Magnetococcus marinus MC-1: one gene and its partner. Each later gene encodes a partner of the first gene's protein in a complex. Links are inferred from orthologs where the notes say so. Each region holds a gene or a part of one and is shown on either strand. Other genes may lie near its edges.

Region 1 (7,641 bases):
GCCCGCCATCTGGTAACCCATGGGGTCAAAGAGGTGCTGGTGACCAACCGCACCTTTAGCCGCGCAGTGGATCTTGCGCAGCAGTTTGATGGTCATGCTTTTCCCATCGAAGCATTGGCCGAAAATCTACATCGCGCCGATATTGTCATCTCCTCCACCGGCTCCACCGTCTATATGGTCGGGCCGGATATGGTGAAACAGGCTCTCAAAAGCCGTCGCCAACGCCCCATATTTCTTATTGATATTGCCGTACCTCGGGATTTAGATCCCGAGATCGGTCAAGTGGATAGCGCTTTTCTTTACGATATGGACGACCTTAATAAAATCGTCAACGACAACCGCCAAGACCGTGCCGAGGCCGCTCAGGCTGCCATGCAGATTATCGAGGGGGAAACCCCCCTGTTTATCCAATGGTTGGATACCCTGGATGTGGTGCCCACCATCAAACAGATGCGCCGCAAGGCCGAAGCGGCCAAAGACCAGCTCTTGCAAAAACATTTGGCAGGCTGGGATCTAAGTGATACCGACCGGCAAAGGGTCGAAAATCTGGCCCGCCAACTGGTCAATAAGTTGATGCATGATCCCACCGAACGGTTACGTAGCCTAACCAATGAGCATGACGGCGACCGTTATATCGATGCGGCCCGCAAACTCTATAAGTTGGATGACGACTAGCGGACTTCCCTTGTTTTGCGTCCTCTCTGTAACGCCCTAAACCCACAACCTTAAAGCCCTGGCGGCCTCCCTTTAGGCGGTCGCTGGAATGCCTATCAACCTTTTCATACAGAATCGCCAAGAGACCCCATGGCCATTGAAGAGAAGCTTGAATCCCTAACCAGCCGTCATGCGGAGCTTTCCGCCCACTTGGCCGACCCTACGACCGTGTCGGATTCCAAACGGTTTGCCGCCTACAGCAAAGAGTTTTCCGATCTGGAACCCGTTGTGGCAGCATGGCAGGCCCACTTGGCTATCCTGCAACAGCTCGCGGAGACCGATGAGATGTTGGCCGAGGCCGGTGATGACGCCGAGATGCGGCAGATGGCCCGCGAGGAGCGGGAAACCCTAAAAAATAAATTGGAGCAGAGTCAGAAGCATCTACACCTTATGCTGCTCCCCAAAGATCCCAATGACGACAAAAACGTGATCTTGGAAATCCGCGCCGGTACCGGCGGTGAAGAGGCTGCCCTATTTGTCTCTGACCTATTTCGCATGTATGGCCGTTTTGCCGAAATCAAAGGGTGGCGCATTGAGATGCTCTCCAGCAGCGCCACCGATCTGGGCGGCTATAAAGAGCTCATCGCCATGGTGCAGGGCAAAGGGGCCTACATGGGCCTAAAATATGAGTCGGGGGTGCATCGGGTACAGCGCATTCCAGTCACCGAGACGGGCGGACGCATTCACACCTCGGCGGTGACAGTGGCGATCCTGCCTGAAGCCGATGAGGTGGAGTTGCATATCGAAGATAAAGATCTGCGTATTGATGTCTACCGCTCATCCGGTCCTGGTGGGCAGAGCGTTAACACCACCGACTCGGCGGTGCGCATTACCCACCTGCCCACTGGCTTGGTGGTGATCTGTCAGGATGAAAAATCCCAGCACAAAAACAAAGCCAAGGCCATGAAAGTGCTACAAGCCCGTTTACTGGATGCCCAACAACAGGCGGCCGATTCGCAGCGGGCCGAAGCGCGCAAGGGACAGGTGGGCAGCGGTGACCGCTCTGAGCGGATTCGCACCTATAACTTTCCCCAGAGCCGGGTTACGGATCACCGCATCAACCTGACGTTACATAAACTTGATCAGGTGCTACAAGGAGGGTTGGCTGAGGTAGTGGATGCCTTGACCGCCCACGATCAAGCCTCCAAACTGGCCCACTTGGGCGGGGGAGATTAATCCCCCTTTATCTTTTACGTAACTTTTCTAAAGTCTTTTATGGCTTTACCTTTTTTAATAAAGACCGCTGGTCTTAATAGTGTCACGGTGCGTTTACCATGATCAAATTTGTACACCACACCGTCTGGGCCTTTGATGCCGAGTGGACCCCCGACCCTTTGGCAGGCCGCATGCTCTATAACTTAGATGAGGATCTGACCGATGCCCAGGTATTGGCGGAGATGTGGAAACAGGGGGGGGCCACCGAGGAGAACCCAACACCCTATCTAAAAACGGCGCTCTGTCGGTTTATCTCCATCGCTGCGGTGGTACGCCGTCAGCACCAGGATGGCACCATCACCGTTACCTTGATGTCCCTGCCAGAAGAGGTGGCGGATACTCAGGCACCCTATGCCAAAGAGGATGCTGTGCTCAGCCGCTTTCTCCAAGGCGTGGGTGAAAAAAAACCGCAGCTGGTGGGGTATAACTCCATTAGTGCCGATATTAAGGCGATGTTGCAACGTGGCATCATTCGTGGCATGCATCAGCCCAAATTTGCTCATCGCCCCAACAAACCGTGGGAAGGGGTTGACTACTTTGCCCGTGGCGGCGATTGGCATGTGGACCTTAAAGAGGTGGTCTCAGGGTGGGGACAGTTCACCCCCTCCCTGCATGAGATGGCAACCCTATCGGGTATTCCGGGCAAGATGGATGTGGCCGGGGATCAGGTGCCGCAAATGTGGTTGGATGGTCGTCTGGCCGATATTGTGGCCTATAATGAATTTGACGCCCTAACCACCTATCTGTTGTGGCTGCGCATGGTCCATTTTTCTGGCCATTTTGATGGGGCGACCTATCAAAATGAGCAAAATCTGGTGCGCGCCTTGATCGAACGGGAAGGGGCACAAAAGCCCCATCTGTTGGCCTATTTGCAACAGTGGGAACGCCTGACCAAGATGACCACGGCTTAATGTGGGGCGTGGAGGGGGTTATCCTCGCTTGCCGTCCGCTTACCGCTAAAAGCGGGGAACCCCTGTTGCGTGGTGGCTTCCCTACTCTATGTTGCGTCCTGCGCTTCTCTACGGTTATGGCTGGGCGTAACCTCGCTTTTAATGCGTAGATCTCATGGGTTTCGCTACCATGGAGGATCTACACTGCCCTTTTATACAAAGGTTGCCCATGTCCGAACAACTGTTTCGCCACATTCTTACTTCCCGCGTCTACGAGGCTGCGGTGGAGACCCCTTTGGAACAGTCGGCTTGGCTTTCGGCGCAGCTACGCAACCAAGTTTTTATTAAACGCGAGGATCTACAGCCTGTCTTTTCGTTTAAATTACGCGGGGCCTACAACAAAATGGCGCAGCTTACCCCTGAGCAGCGGGCCCGGGGCATTATTGCGGCCTCTGCGGGCAACCATGCGCAAGGGGTGGCCTTTAGCGCCCGTCAGTTGGGGTTATCTGCCACCATTGTGATGCCCTGCACCACCCCAGAGATCAAGGTGGGGGCGGTCAAACAGTTTGGTGCCCAGGTGGTGCTGCATGGGGATAACTACTCCATCGCCGCCGACCACTGTAAAGAGCTGGCTCAGCACAACGGCATGACCTTTATTCACCCCTTTGACGATGAGCTGGTGATCGCCGGACAGGGTACCGTGGGGCTGGAGATTATGCGCCAGAGCGGTAATCAACTGGACGCCATTTTTGTTCCGGTCGGCGGCGGGGGGTTGATTGCGGGCATTGCCACCTATGTAAAAAATCTGCTACCGCAGATCCGTATTATTGGCGTAGAACCCACCGATAGCGATGCCATGGCCCGCGCCCTAGAGGCGGGCAAGATTGTCTCTTTAGACCAAGTGGGCATCTTTGCCGATGGGGTGGCGGTGCGTGAGGTTGGTACACGCACCCTGGCGCTGTGTGAACAGTATGTGGATGAGATGGTGCGGGTCAATGTGGATGAGATCTGTACCGCCATCAAGTGGACCTATCAAGCCACCCGTGCCATTGTAGAGCCCGCAGGGGCCTTAGCGCTGGCTGGTTTACGCCGCTATGTGGCGGAAAAAGGCATAACCGGTCAACGCTTGGTGGTCATCAATAGCGGGGCCAATATGAACTTTGAGCGGCTCCGTTATGTAACCGAACGCACCATGGTTGGGGAGCAACGCGAGGCGCTGTTTGCCATCACCATACCTGAACAGCCCGGTGCTCTACGCCACTTTTGCCAAGAGGTGGTGGGGGACCATAATATTACCGAATTTAACTACCGTCTATCGGGGCGCGATGCCGCCCATATCTTTGTGGGCATTGATCTGCGTGAACCAGCCGAACGACAACTGCTCGCCCATCGGTTACAGAGTTTCCACTATCAATTTGTGGATCTTACCGAAAACGATCTGGCCAAGACCCACCTGCGTCATATGGTTGGCGGGCGTTCCCATGTGGTGCAGCATGAGCGTCTTTTGCGTTTTCGTTTCCCCGAACGGCCCGGTGCCTTGGCCCACTTTCTTACCACCATGCAGGCGGATTGGAACATCTCACTGTTTCAATACCGACTACACGGCGGGGAGTATGGTCGGGTGTTGATTGGTCTGGAGGTGCCCCCTGAGCAACACGATCAATTGCAAAGCTGCCTAGATAAGCTGGGTTTTCGCTATGTAGATGAGAGTGAGAATCCTGCCTATAAGCTGTTTCTCTAGGCGATCACATGGGTTAGACAGGAGTAAAAACCATGTTAAAACGCCATGTCTTAGCGGTCAACAGTGGTCGTGCCCAAGCCTTCATTGATATAACCGATGGGGTCAATGCCCTAATAAGCAAAGCGAAAATGCAACAGGGTCTATGCCACCTGTTTGTGCCCCATACCACCGCTGGCATCACCGTCAATGAAAACTGTGATCCCGACGTGGCTCGGGATATATTGGCGACCCTGGATCAATTGGTGCCCATCCATGGGAACTACCGCCATGCCGAAGGCAACAGCCACGCCCACCTGAAAGCAAGCTTGATGGGGCACGCTCTAAGTGTACCAATCGAGGGGGGTAAACTGTTGCTCGGTACTTGGCAAGGCCTCTATTTTACCGAATTTGACGGACCCCGCGCCCGCAAGGTCATCCTAACCCTTAGCGAGGGTTAGGGTTGCCCGCTGGGGATGCTACCGTACAAAAAAAGGGCTGGAGTTTGGCAGAACTCCAGCCCACTTTTCACGCCCACACCACCTCCGCTTAAGGGGGGGAGGAGGGAGATGGCAGGGCGATGGCAACAGCCCGGCAAGCCTAGCTGTATGCGCCATCCCTAAAGGGTGTTATCGCTACCCTTGTATCGTTCATCCTCAGTATAGAGTGAGTATCCTCTATGTTAGTTCATAATGAAATTCTAATTTTTATAGTGTGGTGCTGACCACACCCTAAAATCCCATATTTCCCCCCATAAATAACAAAAAAGCCCCCTACAGCGCGGCACAATGTAGGGGGCTTAAATCCAAATATAGACTTTATATCCGGTATGTTACAATAACAGCGTAGAAAGCGTGAACCGGTGTTGGTAAGGTGCGCCCATGGGGATTGTAACCATTTCCTGAAAAGTGTAACCCTTATGTAACAAACACTTAATCTGGATTTTTTTGGGAATCCCGCACATTTTTATGCATGCTATCCATGACAGCCCGGTAGTCCGGTTGGGAAAAGATGGCTGAACCGGCCACAAACACATTGGCCCCTGCTTCGGCTATTTTGGCGATGTTATCCGGTTTTACGCCGCCATCTACCTGGAGTTCAATGGGGCGATCCTGGCGGTTGATCATCTCCCGCACTTGGCGCACCTTGTTTAAGCTGTGGGGAATAAAGCTCTGCCCACCAAAACCGGGGTTCACACTCATCACCAATACCATATCGACCAAGTGCATGACATTTTCAATGGCGCTCACCGGGGTGGCGGGATTAATAGAAACCCCAGCCTTTTTTCCATACTCTTTGATAAGGTTAAGGGTACGATCAAGATGGTGGGTCGCCTCGGCATGCACGGTAATAATGTCACTACCCGCTTGGGCAAAGGCCTCAATGTAGGGGTCTACCGGCGAGATCATCAGGTGGACATCCAGGGGTTTGGTGGCTACCTTACGAATAGAGGCCACCACCGGTGGGCCCATGGTTAGGTTGGGCACAAAGTGGCCATCCATAACATCCACATGGATATAGTCGGCACCAGCCGCCTCTACCATACGGATCTCTTCGCCCAAGCGGGCAAAGTCAGCGGAGAGGATAGAGGGGGCTATTTTAATCATGCTGGTCTCGCTCCCGGGTAAGAGGTCGTAGGGGTCGTATCGGTTAGGGGGGATTGTGGTCAAGATGGGCGTCTGGAGCAAGGCTTTTTCACCAACAGAGGGCAAAACATGACACATCCACGGGGGTTAAGTCGTCGTCACATGCTGCAATGGGTCGTCGCTTGGGGCATGTTCACACCATGGCTCAGCGCCTGTATGCAGCGGGGTATGATTAAACCGGGTTTACACCTTGGTGCCGGTGGCATAACGGCCAACGGGCACTCCCTCATGCAGGGTGAGGCCATCCCAGCGGGAGCCCTCTTGCAGACCGATATGGGTACCCAAGCGGTGGTGGTGATAGGGCAAGATGCCCTGCTGCTGCGCCCGGAGACCCAGTTGCAGCTAGACCCCCCTACCCTGGCCCAAGTTACCGAGGCTGCTGTGGTGACCGATGCCTCCCCAAGCACCCTTGCAGAAACATTGGGGGTACCAGGATTTTTATTGCAATCCGGCGGGGTGCTCTCGGTCTTTGCACAAGGACGCCGACAGTTGCGCACCCCTCAAGCCTTGATCGGCATTCACGGTACCGGCATCTATTTAGAACTGGAAGCGCAACGCACCTACGCCTGTACCTGCTATGGAACGGTAACAATCACCCCCACCGCCAACCCGAACATGCAGGCCCGCATCCAAACCCACCATCATGATGATCCCCGCTATATTGACCGCCATGGGGATAACCTGATGGTTACAGCCCCGGTCATCAACCATACGGATGCCGAATTGACCATGCTGGAGGCCCTGGTGCTGCGTAAACCGCCCTTTATCTCCTCGATCACAGGTATCAGCCGCTATTCACTTTAGGGAGTGCCTTGCTCATGTCCCACCCGTTGATCGACACCCACGCTCACCTTTGCGATGACCGCTTTGACGCCGATCGGGACGCAGTATTGGCACGGGCGCACGCCGCCGGTGTTACCGCCATTGTGGCGGTAAGTGAAACCCTGGCCGATGCCCAACGCACCTTGGCACTGTGCGACAGCTACCCCCTGCTAAAACCGGCCTGCGGCCTCTACCCCGGATATGCCGACCTGGATCAAGCAGAGGCCATGATTGCCTTTATGCAACAGCATCAACAGCGCTGGGTGGCCATCGGTGAAGTGGGCCTGGATTATATGCTAGCTAAAGAAGAGCCGCAGCGGGCGGTGCAACGGGCGGTGCTCAGCCGTTTTGTTCAGTTGAGTGAAGCGTGGGATCTACCCCTTAACTGCCACTCACGGGGGGCGGGTAAACAGGTGGTGGAGTTGCTGCTTCAAGAGGATGCCAAAAGGGTGCAGTTGCACGCCTATCATGGACCCCACAAAGCGGCCCTACAGGCGGTGGAGGCGGGCTGGTATCTCTCCATTCCTCCGGCGGTGGTGCGTTCAGGGCAGCTACGGGAGTTGGTGGTCAAACTCCCCCTGCACGCCTTGTTGTTGGAGTCCGACAGTCCGGTGTTGGGCCCCCAAGCCGATACCCG
Region 2 (7,602 bases), 210 kb from region 1 along the record:
CACCCTTGAGATCACCTTTGATGTCACCGATGGGGAGACGCCCATCTCCGTCTATTACAAAGGGGTTACACCCGATCTGTTCCGGGAGGGGCAAGGCGTGGTGGTCGAAGGGGAGTGGTTAAACACCAAACCCTTTATCGCCCATACCATCCTGGCCAAACACTCCGAAGATTATATGCCTGTAGAGATGAATGCCGAGGCGATTCAAAAATCCCGCGAGAACATTCTTAAATCTTTGCAATAACCTGACGTTTTCCCCGGCCTTGTGGAGCCGTTTGCTATGTGGATAGAAGTTGGACATTATGCCGCCATCCTGGCGTTGCTGCTGAGTATTACCCAAATGGTCACCCCTATGGTGGGCATACGCAGTGGTCAGATGGCCTGGGTCAGGGTTGGTCGCTACAGCGCCTTTGCGGTGTTTTTGCTCTTGAGCGTAGCCAGTGGCACACTGATACACGCCTTTATGAGCCACGATTTTTCCGTGCTCTATGTGGCCCGCAACTCTTCCTTGAGCCTGCCATCCTTCTATTTGGCCACCGCCATGTGGGGGGGACATGAGGGCTCTTTGTTGCTGTGGGCTTGGTTAATGTCCTTTTTTATTGCCGTTGCAGCATGGCGCCACTGGAACACCCACTCGGTCTCGATGCCCTGGATTTTGACCATTCTAGGGGCCGTGACCCTGGGTTTTCTGTGCTTGGTATTGCTGCTCTCTTCGCCCTTTGAGCGGCTGTTTCCCATCCCCATGGATGGACGGGATCTTAATCCGCTGTTGCAAGATCCTGGTATGGTTTTTCACCCCCCCTTTCTCTATCTGGGTTATGTGGGTTTTGCGGTTCCCTATGCCTTTGCCATGGCGGCACTGATAACCGGACAGGCCAAGGATGAGTGGATCTTGGCAACCCGGCGCTGGACCCTGTTTGCCTGGACCATGCTTACGACGGGCATCGTGTTTGGTGCCTACTGGGCCTATTATGAGCTGGGCTGGGGCGGCTATTGGGCTTGGGATCCGGTGGAGAATGCCTCTTTCATGCCCTGGTTAACCGGTACCGCCTTTTTGCATTCGATCATGGTGCAAGAGCGCCGCCAGATGTTTAAGGTATGGAATCTATTCCTGATTATCACCACCTTTTCGCTCTCACTGCTGGGTACCTTTTTGGTGCGTTCGGGGGTGCTTAGTTCGGTACATGCGTTTGCTACCGACCCGGGCCGGGGTATGTTTATTTTAAGCTTTATGGCGGTTATGTTGCTGTTTAGCTTTGGTGTGCTGGTGTGGCGAGCCGATGCCTTAAAAGCGGAAAACCGCATGGACGCGGTGGTGTGTCGCGAGAGCACCTTCTTGTTTAATAACCTGTTCCTGTTGGTTGGGGCGATCACGGTGCTGCTGGGCACCCTCTACCCGCTCGCTTTGGAAGCGTTGATGGATGCCAAGGTCACGGTGGGCCCCCCCTACTTTAACAAGGTGTTTGTGCCGATTATGCTGGGCCTGCTTATTCTGATGGGCATTGGTCCCTTGATCTCTTGGCGGCGGGCCGCCCAGGGACAGTTAAAAAAGAACTTTTTGGTGCCGGGTCTGTTGGCCTTGGTGGGGATTCCTATCGCCCTGCTCTTGGGTGTGCAGCACCCTTACGCCATTGTTACGGTGATGATCATTCTGTTTGTGGGCAGCACCCACCTTATTGATGTACAGCGGGGCGTTGCGGCTCGCCTTCAAGCGGGTAGCCACAACCCCATTTCTGCTTTCGTTAAAATGGTCGCCCGTAACAAGCGCCGCTACGGTGGCCTGACGGTGCATATTGGCATTCTGGTTATGTGCGCGGGTTTTATTGGCAGTGGCATGTTCCAGGAGGTTCAGACCGTCATTATGCAACCCGGCGATAAGGTACGCCTTTCGGGTTGGGAGCTGACCCTGGAAAAGTACCATCAGGTGCGTAAAGATAACTGGACAGCAACCGAAGCGGTGATGCATGGCGTGCGGGAGGATGGTCTGACCGTCAGCTTGCATCCCCAAAAACGTAAGTATGATAACCATGAGATGGAGACCACCGAGGCCTCCATTATCAACTTTTTCTGGGAAGATCTCTATGTGGTGTTGGGAGATCGCATCCCTGGCAAGGGGTGGGCCATTAAAGCCTACCGCAACCCCTTGATTAGCTGGGTTTGGTATGGCTCCTTCATCATCGCGGCGGGGGCTATACTGGCACTCTTCCAGGGACGCCGTTTTAAACGCATCCAGGGGGCCTCTTAGTATGGGTAAGCTATGGAAAATCCTACTGCTTGGCGTGATTGTGGGTATCTTGGTCTTAATGGCGTTGGGACTGGGGCACGACAGCAAAAAAATTCCTACCGCCTTGTTGGATAAGCCTGCGCCCCCCTTGCGGGGACCGGCCCTTACTGGTTCGGCCACCATTGATATCGCTGACTATAAGGGCAAATGGGTTTTGGTCAATTTTTGGGGCTCTTGGTGTGGTGCCTGCGTCAGTGAGCATCCTGAATTACTGCAACTGGATCGTATTGCCAAACAGCGGGATGATTTTGCCATCATAGGCATTGATTATAAAGATACCCGCTCGGGAGCCATCTCCTTTTTGCAGCGTCATGGCACACCCAGCTACGCGATGGTTTTTGACCCCGATCAGAAGGTGGCCATTGAGTGGGGCGTGGTGCGGGCACCGGAGAGTTATTTTGTCAACCCCGCTGGGAAAATCGTCAAAAAAGAGTATGGCCCACTGATGCCTGGCTGGTTTGACAAAGTGGCACTGCCGCTTATGCGCACCCACACCCCCTCGCCCACACCAGGAGCATCCTAATGGCTCGCCTTATCATGTTGGCCTTCGTGCTGCTGCTCTCCCACGCTTTGGCACTACCGGTTTTGGCGCAACAGAGCCCGCCGGTAAATAGCCTTAAAGCGGAAGACCCCAAAGAGGGGCTGGTGCGTAAGATCGCCTCGGAGCTGCGCTGCGCGGTGTGTCAAAGTCAATCGGTCTATGACTCCAATGCCGATCTGGCTAAAGATATGTTACAGGTGGTGCGGGATAAGGTGCATGAGGGCATGCCAGAGGATGAAATCCGTCGCTATTTTCTAGACCGCTACGGCGACTATATCTATATGGAACCGGTGATGAACAGCCGTAATCTCGCCCTATGGGCAGGCCCCTTTGCCGCACTGTTGTTAGGCGGTTTGGGCTTGTGGTTTGCCATACGCAGCTGGTACCGCCCCAAGTCTACCTCGGCTGCAAGCAACAACCAGACGCCCGCGCAGGCCAAAGCCGCTGACACCATGCACAACCGTATTCAGCAAGAACTGGATCGTATTGATATGTAAAGGCGGGTTTAGGCTGCTGCACAGGTAGCGTGCTACGCGGGGGCAGCGCCACCCCAACGGATCGCTTTGTGGGTTGACACACCTCGCTACCGAGCATGCATTTGGGCGGGCTCCAGCAACAAGCAAGCGACCTTGGGCCGACCTGCTGCTCTCTTGCATGGCAAAAGATCCCTTTAACGTGCTTTCCACCAGGGGCGGCCCAACACCCCTTCTGCTGCCTAATACGGCAACTCTGCCCCATGGATTTTGGCATGTCTCAGACTGAAACTTGGACGGTCCGCCGCATTTTACAATGGACCACCGATTGGTTAAGCAAACAGGGGGTTGGCTCACCCCGTTTGGATGGAGAACTGCTGCTGGCCCACACCCTTACGCTGCGCCGCCTGGATCTCTTTTTAGACCCCGACCGCCCCCTAAGTCCAGATGAATTACAGCGCTACAAGGCCTTTATCAAACGTCGTGCGGCACGGGAACCGGTTGCCTATATCGTTGGCAAAAAACCCTTTTTACATTGGGAACTCACCGTTACAGCCGGGGTATTAATCCCCCGTCCCGAAACCGAACATCTGGTGCAAGCTGCCCAGGATTTTTTTAATCAACAACAGCGCGCCCCCCACACCATTCTGGATATTGGTACCGGCAGTGGTGCCATTTTGCTTGCCCTCTTAGACCACTTTAACGAAGCCCAAGGCATTGGTATTGACATCAGTAAAGCGGCGCTTGCCTGTGCCCAACACAATGGTGAACAGCTCAACCTCAACAACCGAGCGCAGTGGCTTTACAGTCATTTTTGTGATGATCTACCCCATGAGAGCCGCTTTGACCTGATTCTCTCCAATCCCCCCTATATCAATAGTGATGTTATCCCTACCTTAGAAGCTGAGGTTAATCAGTGGGAGCCGCGATTGGCCCTTGATGGGGGTGTTGATGGCATGCAGGCCTATCAGCAGATTATACCTGCCGCGGTGGCACGGTTAAACCCTGGGGGCCTACTCGGGGTTGAGATTGGCCATGACCAAGGCCCTCGTGTGGCAGCCCTCATGCAACAACATGGCCTGCAACAGGTGGTGGTCCACAAGGACTACGCCCAACATGATCGGGTGGTGTTGGGCCACCGCTAGCCCCGGTTTAACATCTGTTAAACGCTATGAACTGGTGCTGGTGCGGCTTACCGGGGCTTCGCCCCAGACCCCCACGAGGGCTTCGCCCCTCGACCCCACCAGAGGCCGCGGCCCCTAGAGCCGCATCACTTCCCCATTCTTTCTAGTAGGTACGGTATCAAAAAAAGGGCGGGTCGCCCTCAAGCCGACCCGCCCTTTTTGATCCCTCTGCGCTCTAACCCTATTCGGATAAGGCCGCCACCACATTGGAGCTGCTACGCAACATCGCCGTCAACTTTTGGCTGCGCTTATTAAAGTCAGCCAGATATTGCGATGGCACACTCTTACCCATAGGCAATTTAATCTGCAAGGGGTTTACCTGACGACCACGTACCCGCACCTCATAGTGCAAATGGGGACCCGTAGCGGCACCCGTGGCCCCTACATAACCAATCACTTCACCCTGTTTTACCTGAGAACCCACACTCAAACCCCGCTTAAAGGCACTCATATGGGCATAAGCCGTAGAGTAGGTGCCATTATGCTTTACCAATATCAGGTTGCCAAAGCTGCCCTTGTGCGCCCGGTAGATAATCTGACCACTGCCCGACGCCCGAATAGGGGTGCCACTGGGGGCCGCATAATCGACACCCTTGTGGGCGCGGGTAAAACCAAAAACAGGATGTTTACGCGCCAAGGAGAAACGCGAAGAGATGCGCGTAAAATCTACTGGTGCGCGGATAAACATTTTCTCCACGCTGGAACCATCGGGCTTATAATAGCCCACCTGACCACGGGGATCCTGATAACGAATTGCCTCGTAAGCATTGCCCTGGTTGACAAATTTGGCCGCCAGAATGTTACCATTCCCCACCTTGCGCCCATCGACATAGAGCTCTTCAAAGACCACGGTAAATTGGTCTCCCGCTCGAATGTCCCGGGCAAAGTCCACATCCCATTCAAACAGTCCGGCCAGACGCATCGCCAAGTTTTGTGACAGCCCCACATTACGGGCGGCCACCAACAAAGAACCGTTAATGGTACCCGCTACGCTACGTACCTGCACCTCGTAGGCTTTTTGCACCATCTCTGCGCGTAATGAATTGTCCGCTTTTTGGGCAATAAACAGCGTCTTATCTTTGGCCACCGCATAGCTAAGACCAATCAACTCATGCTTAGCATCAAAAGCCATATTCAGTTCACAACCCGGACGCAACCGCCGGGCAATATCAAAATCTGCCTGCTGCTGGGCGGCCTTGGCGACCTCAAAAGCCACAAGATTAGAGACCTCATGACGGGCCAAAATGGCACTAAACATATCCCCCGGGCGGACCTTTTCGCTCACTATCTGCTTAGCTGCCGGAAAACGTGAACGCATCTCATCGTTCTTCGCCTTGACCGCTTCTGCTGCACTGGGTTGTTCCTCTTCCGCAGCGGCATCCGCCAGGGTCACATCTTGCTCGTCCGTTTCGGCTTGCTGACCTTCAGCCTGTGCTGTTTGGGTCTGCTGTGGATCCACGACCGCCTGTTGATCAAGCGCCTGCTCCTCTTCGCTGGAAGCGTTATCCAGATGTGCTACGCTTTTAGGTGCCGGAGCAATTTTTGCGACCTTCTCACCGGTCTGACCCTCTTCGGCCTGTTCCCCGTTGGTACCATACAGTGCCGCCAAACCTGGGGACATGGTGCTGGGGGTCGCTGCGGTTTGCTGTACCTCAACCCGAGGCAAAGCAATTGAAGCGGCCAACCGCATATCTTGATCCAGCAGTTGTGCCTTAAACGATTTTAAATCCGTCGTGGTAATAACCAGCGTACGGTTTTTGCTAATGGCATAATAAAAACCACGAAAGCTATTGTGGCTGTCCCGACGAATGAGCACCGGATTGCCAGCGCGCATGTACCGTGCGAGGTCATAGAGCGGTTTGGCCTCGCGATACATCGCCAGTGCGGCCCCATAAGGAATTTCATAGCGTTGCAGCATATTTGTTATGCTGTCGCCGGGTCGAACTTGATCTTCTTGCAGAGTGGTGGTCGCCACCGCCATGACAGGTTCATCGGTCTCGGCGTGGGTACCTAAGCCCAGGGGTAGATCGACACTGGGCGCCGAGGCACGGTTAACCTCCAACTCTTGGGGGGTTATTAAGCCCGCCAACAGATCTGGCTCGATCAAAGCTTCCGGCGAGAAGATGGCCGTACGGGTTGGTTCATTGTCCAAACGAGGCGGCGTCAAAGGCAGCAAACCGGCACGGTTAAGCACCATAGCATCCTGAAATCGCTGACCGGGATGGTTCAGTGAGTGTCCCGTATGGGCATCCAACACGCGGTGGGCCACCAACCCCCCCACCGTCAAAGCACCCACCAGGAAAAAGCGCAGCCATCGACGCTCCGGGCGTTGCTGGCGTGACACAAACCCACTGGTGCGGGTGTGGGATCCCACGCGGTTAAGGTATTTTTTACTTCCAGGATTCATAGAGTTATCCGCTGACTGTATTGTATAGCCATTAAGGCAACGGGGAGAGACCCAGTGACCTTAATATGCAATTCGCAGTCCTTTTTCCGCAGACATGCTGGAAAAATTTTATGCTGCTGCGCAAGCTGCTGAATGCGTCAGGTAAAACCAGTGCAAAATAGCGTGTATGAACATGTTTTGTCAAGAATCTCGGCTTGTTATGTGACTACTACGGTCAAAAAGCTTATATAACAATATAATCATGTAATACAAGTTTAATTCGACCTATAAAAACAAATTCATAGTGTATTAACAAACGTCCTTACACTTTGAAAAAATCTCACTAAATCAATACTTAACAAAATCTATTGCGCCAACCGAACCCAAACTTGACCGGGCGTATAGGCACACCATGCCAAAAAACCCTAAACGGCCATCTTTTACTACGCCCTTTACCTCAGCTTGCCGATAAAGAGAATAGGCTATTTTTTCCGTTATGGCTTATCCAAGCAAGGCAGACTATACCCATGCAAGACACCGTCACCTTACTCGAAGAGACGCTTGCTAAGCTCAAACGAAACCCGGCTGATGTAGCGGGTGCGCAAAAAATTATACGGGATCTTATTGTTAAGGGTCCCTGTGACGGTGAACTTGCCCAGATTAAACAGCTGGTCGATACCGTCTTGACCCATTTGGTCAAACCTTCTCTTGAAAAGAGCCATGAACGACAGGCC

What was found.
Region 2: the proteins of prfA (region 1) and prmC are in contact, whole or in part, in a crystal structure (PDB 2B3T), measured with the Escherichia coli proteins. The link is inferred for Magnetococcus marinus MC-1 from one-to-one orthologs.

What each region holds. Positions count from the first base shown.
Region 1 is NC_008576.1:4,582,151-4,589,791, forward strand. What follows is about bases 1-2,847. They hold prfA (peptide chain release factor 1), read left to right. Parts: upstream 1-804; coding sequence 805-1,890; downstream 1,891-2,847. Other genes in these bases: hemA (glutamyl-tRNA reductase), read left to right, coding at 1-675; MMC1_RS18740 (3'-5' exonuclease), read left to right, coding at 1,989-2,840. Also shown: ilvA (threonine ammonia-lyase, biosynthetic), read left to right, coding at 3,049-4,560; MMC1_RS18750 (secondary thiamine-phosphate synthase enzyme YjbQ), read left to right, coding at 4,593-4,997; rpe (ribulose-phosphate 3-epimerase), read right to left, coding at 5,469-6,143; MMC1_RS18760 (FecR family protein), read left to right, coding at 6,252-6,986; MMC1_RS18765 (TatD family hydrolase), read left to right, coding at 7,001-7,641. UniProt on the Escherichia coli protein: Peptide chain release factor 1 directs the termination of translation in response to the peptide chain termination codons UAG and UAA.
Region 2 is NC_008576.1:4,371,803-4,379,404, forward strand. What follows is about bases 2,701-5,508. They hold prmC (peptide chain release factor N(5)-glutamine methyltransferase), read left to right. Parts: upstream 2,701-3,573; coding sequence 3,574-4,443; downstream 4,444-5,508. Other genes in these bases: MMC1_RS17955 (DsbE family thiol:disulfide interchange protein), read left to right, coding at 2,701-2,807; MMC1_RS17960 (cytochrome c-type biogenesis protein), read left to right, coding at 2,807-3,322; MMC1_RS20690 (peptidoglycan DD-metalloendopeptidase family protein), read right to left, coding at 4,664-5,508. Also shown: cytochrome c maturation protein CcmE, read left to right, coding at 1-244; MMC1_RS17950 (heme lyase CcmF/NrfE family subunit), read left to right, coding at 281-2,245; more of MMC1_RS17955, read left to right, coding at 2,247-2,700; more of MMC1_RS20690, read right to left, coding at 5,509-6,889; MMC1_RS17975 (GGDEF domain-containing protein), read left to right, coding at 7,396-7,602. UniProt on the Escherichia coli protein: Methylates the class 1 translation termination release factors RF1/PrfA and RF2/PrfB on the glutamine residue of the universally conserved GGQ motif, i.e. on 'Gln-235' in RF1 and on 'Gln-252' in RF2.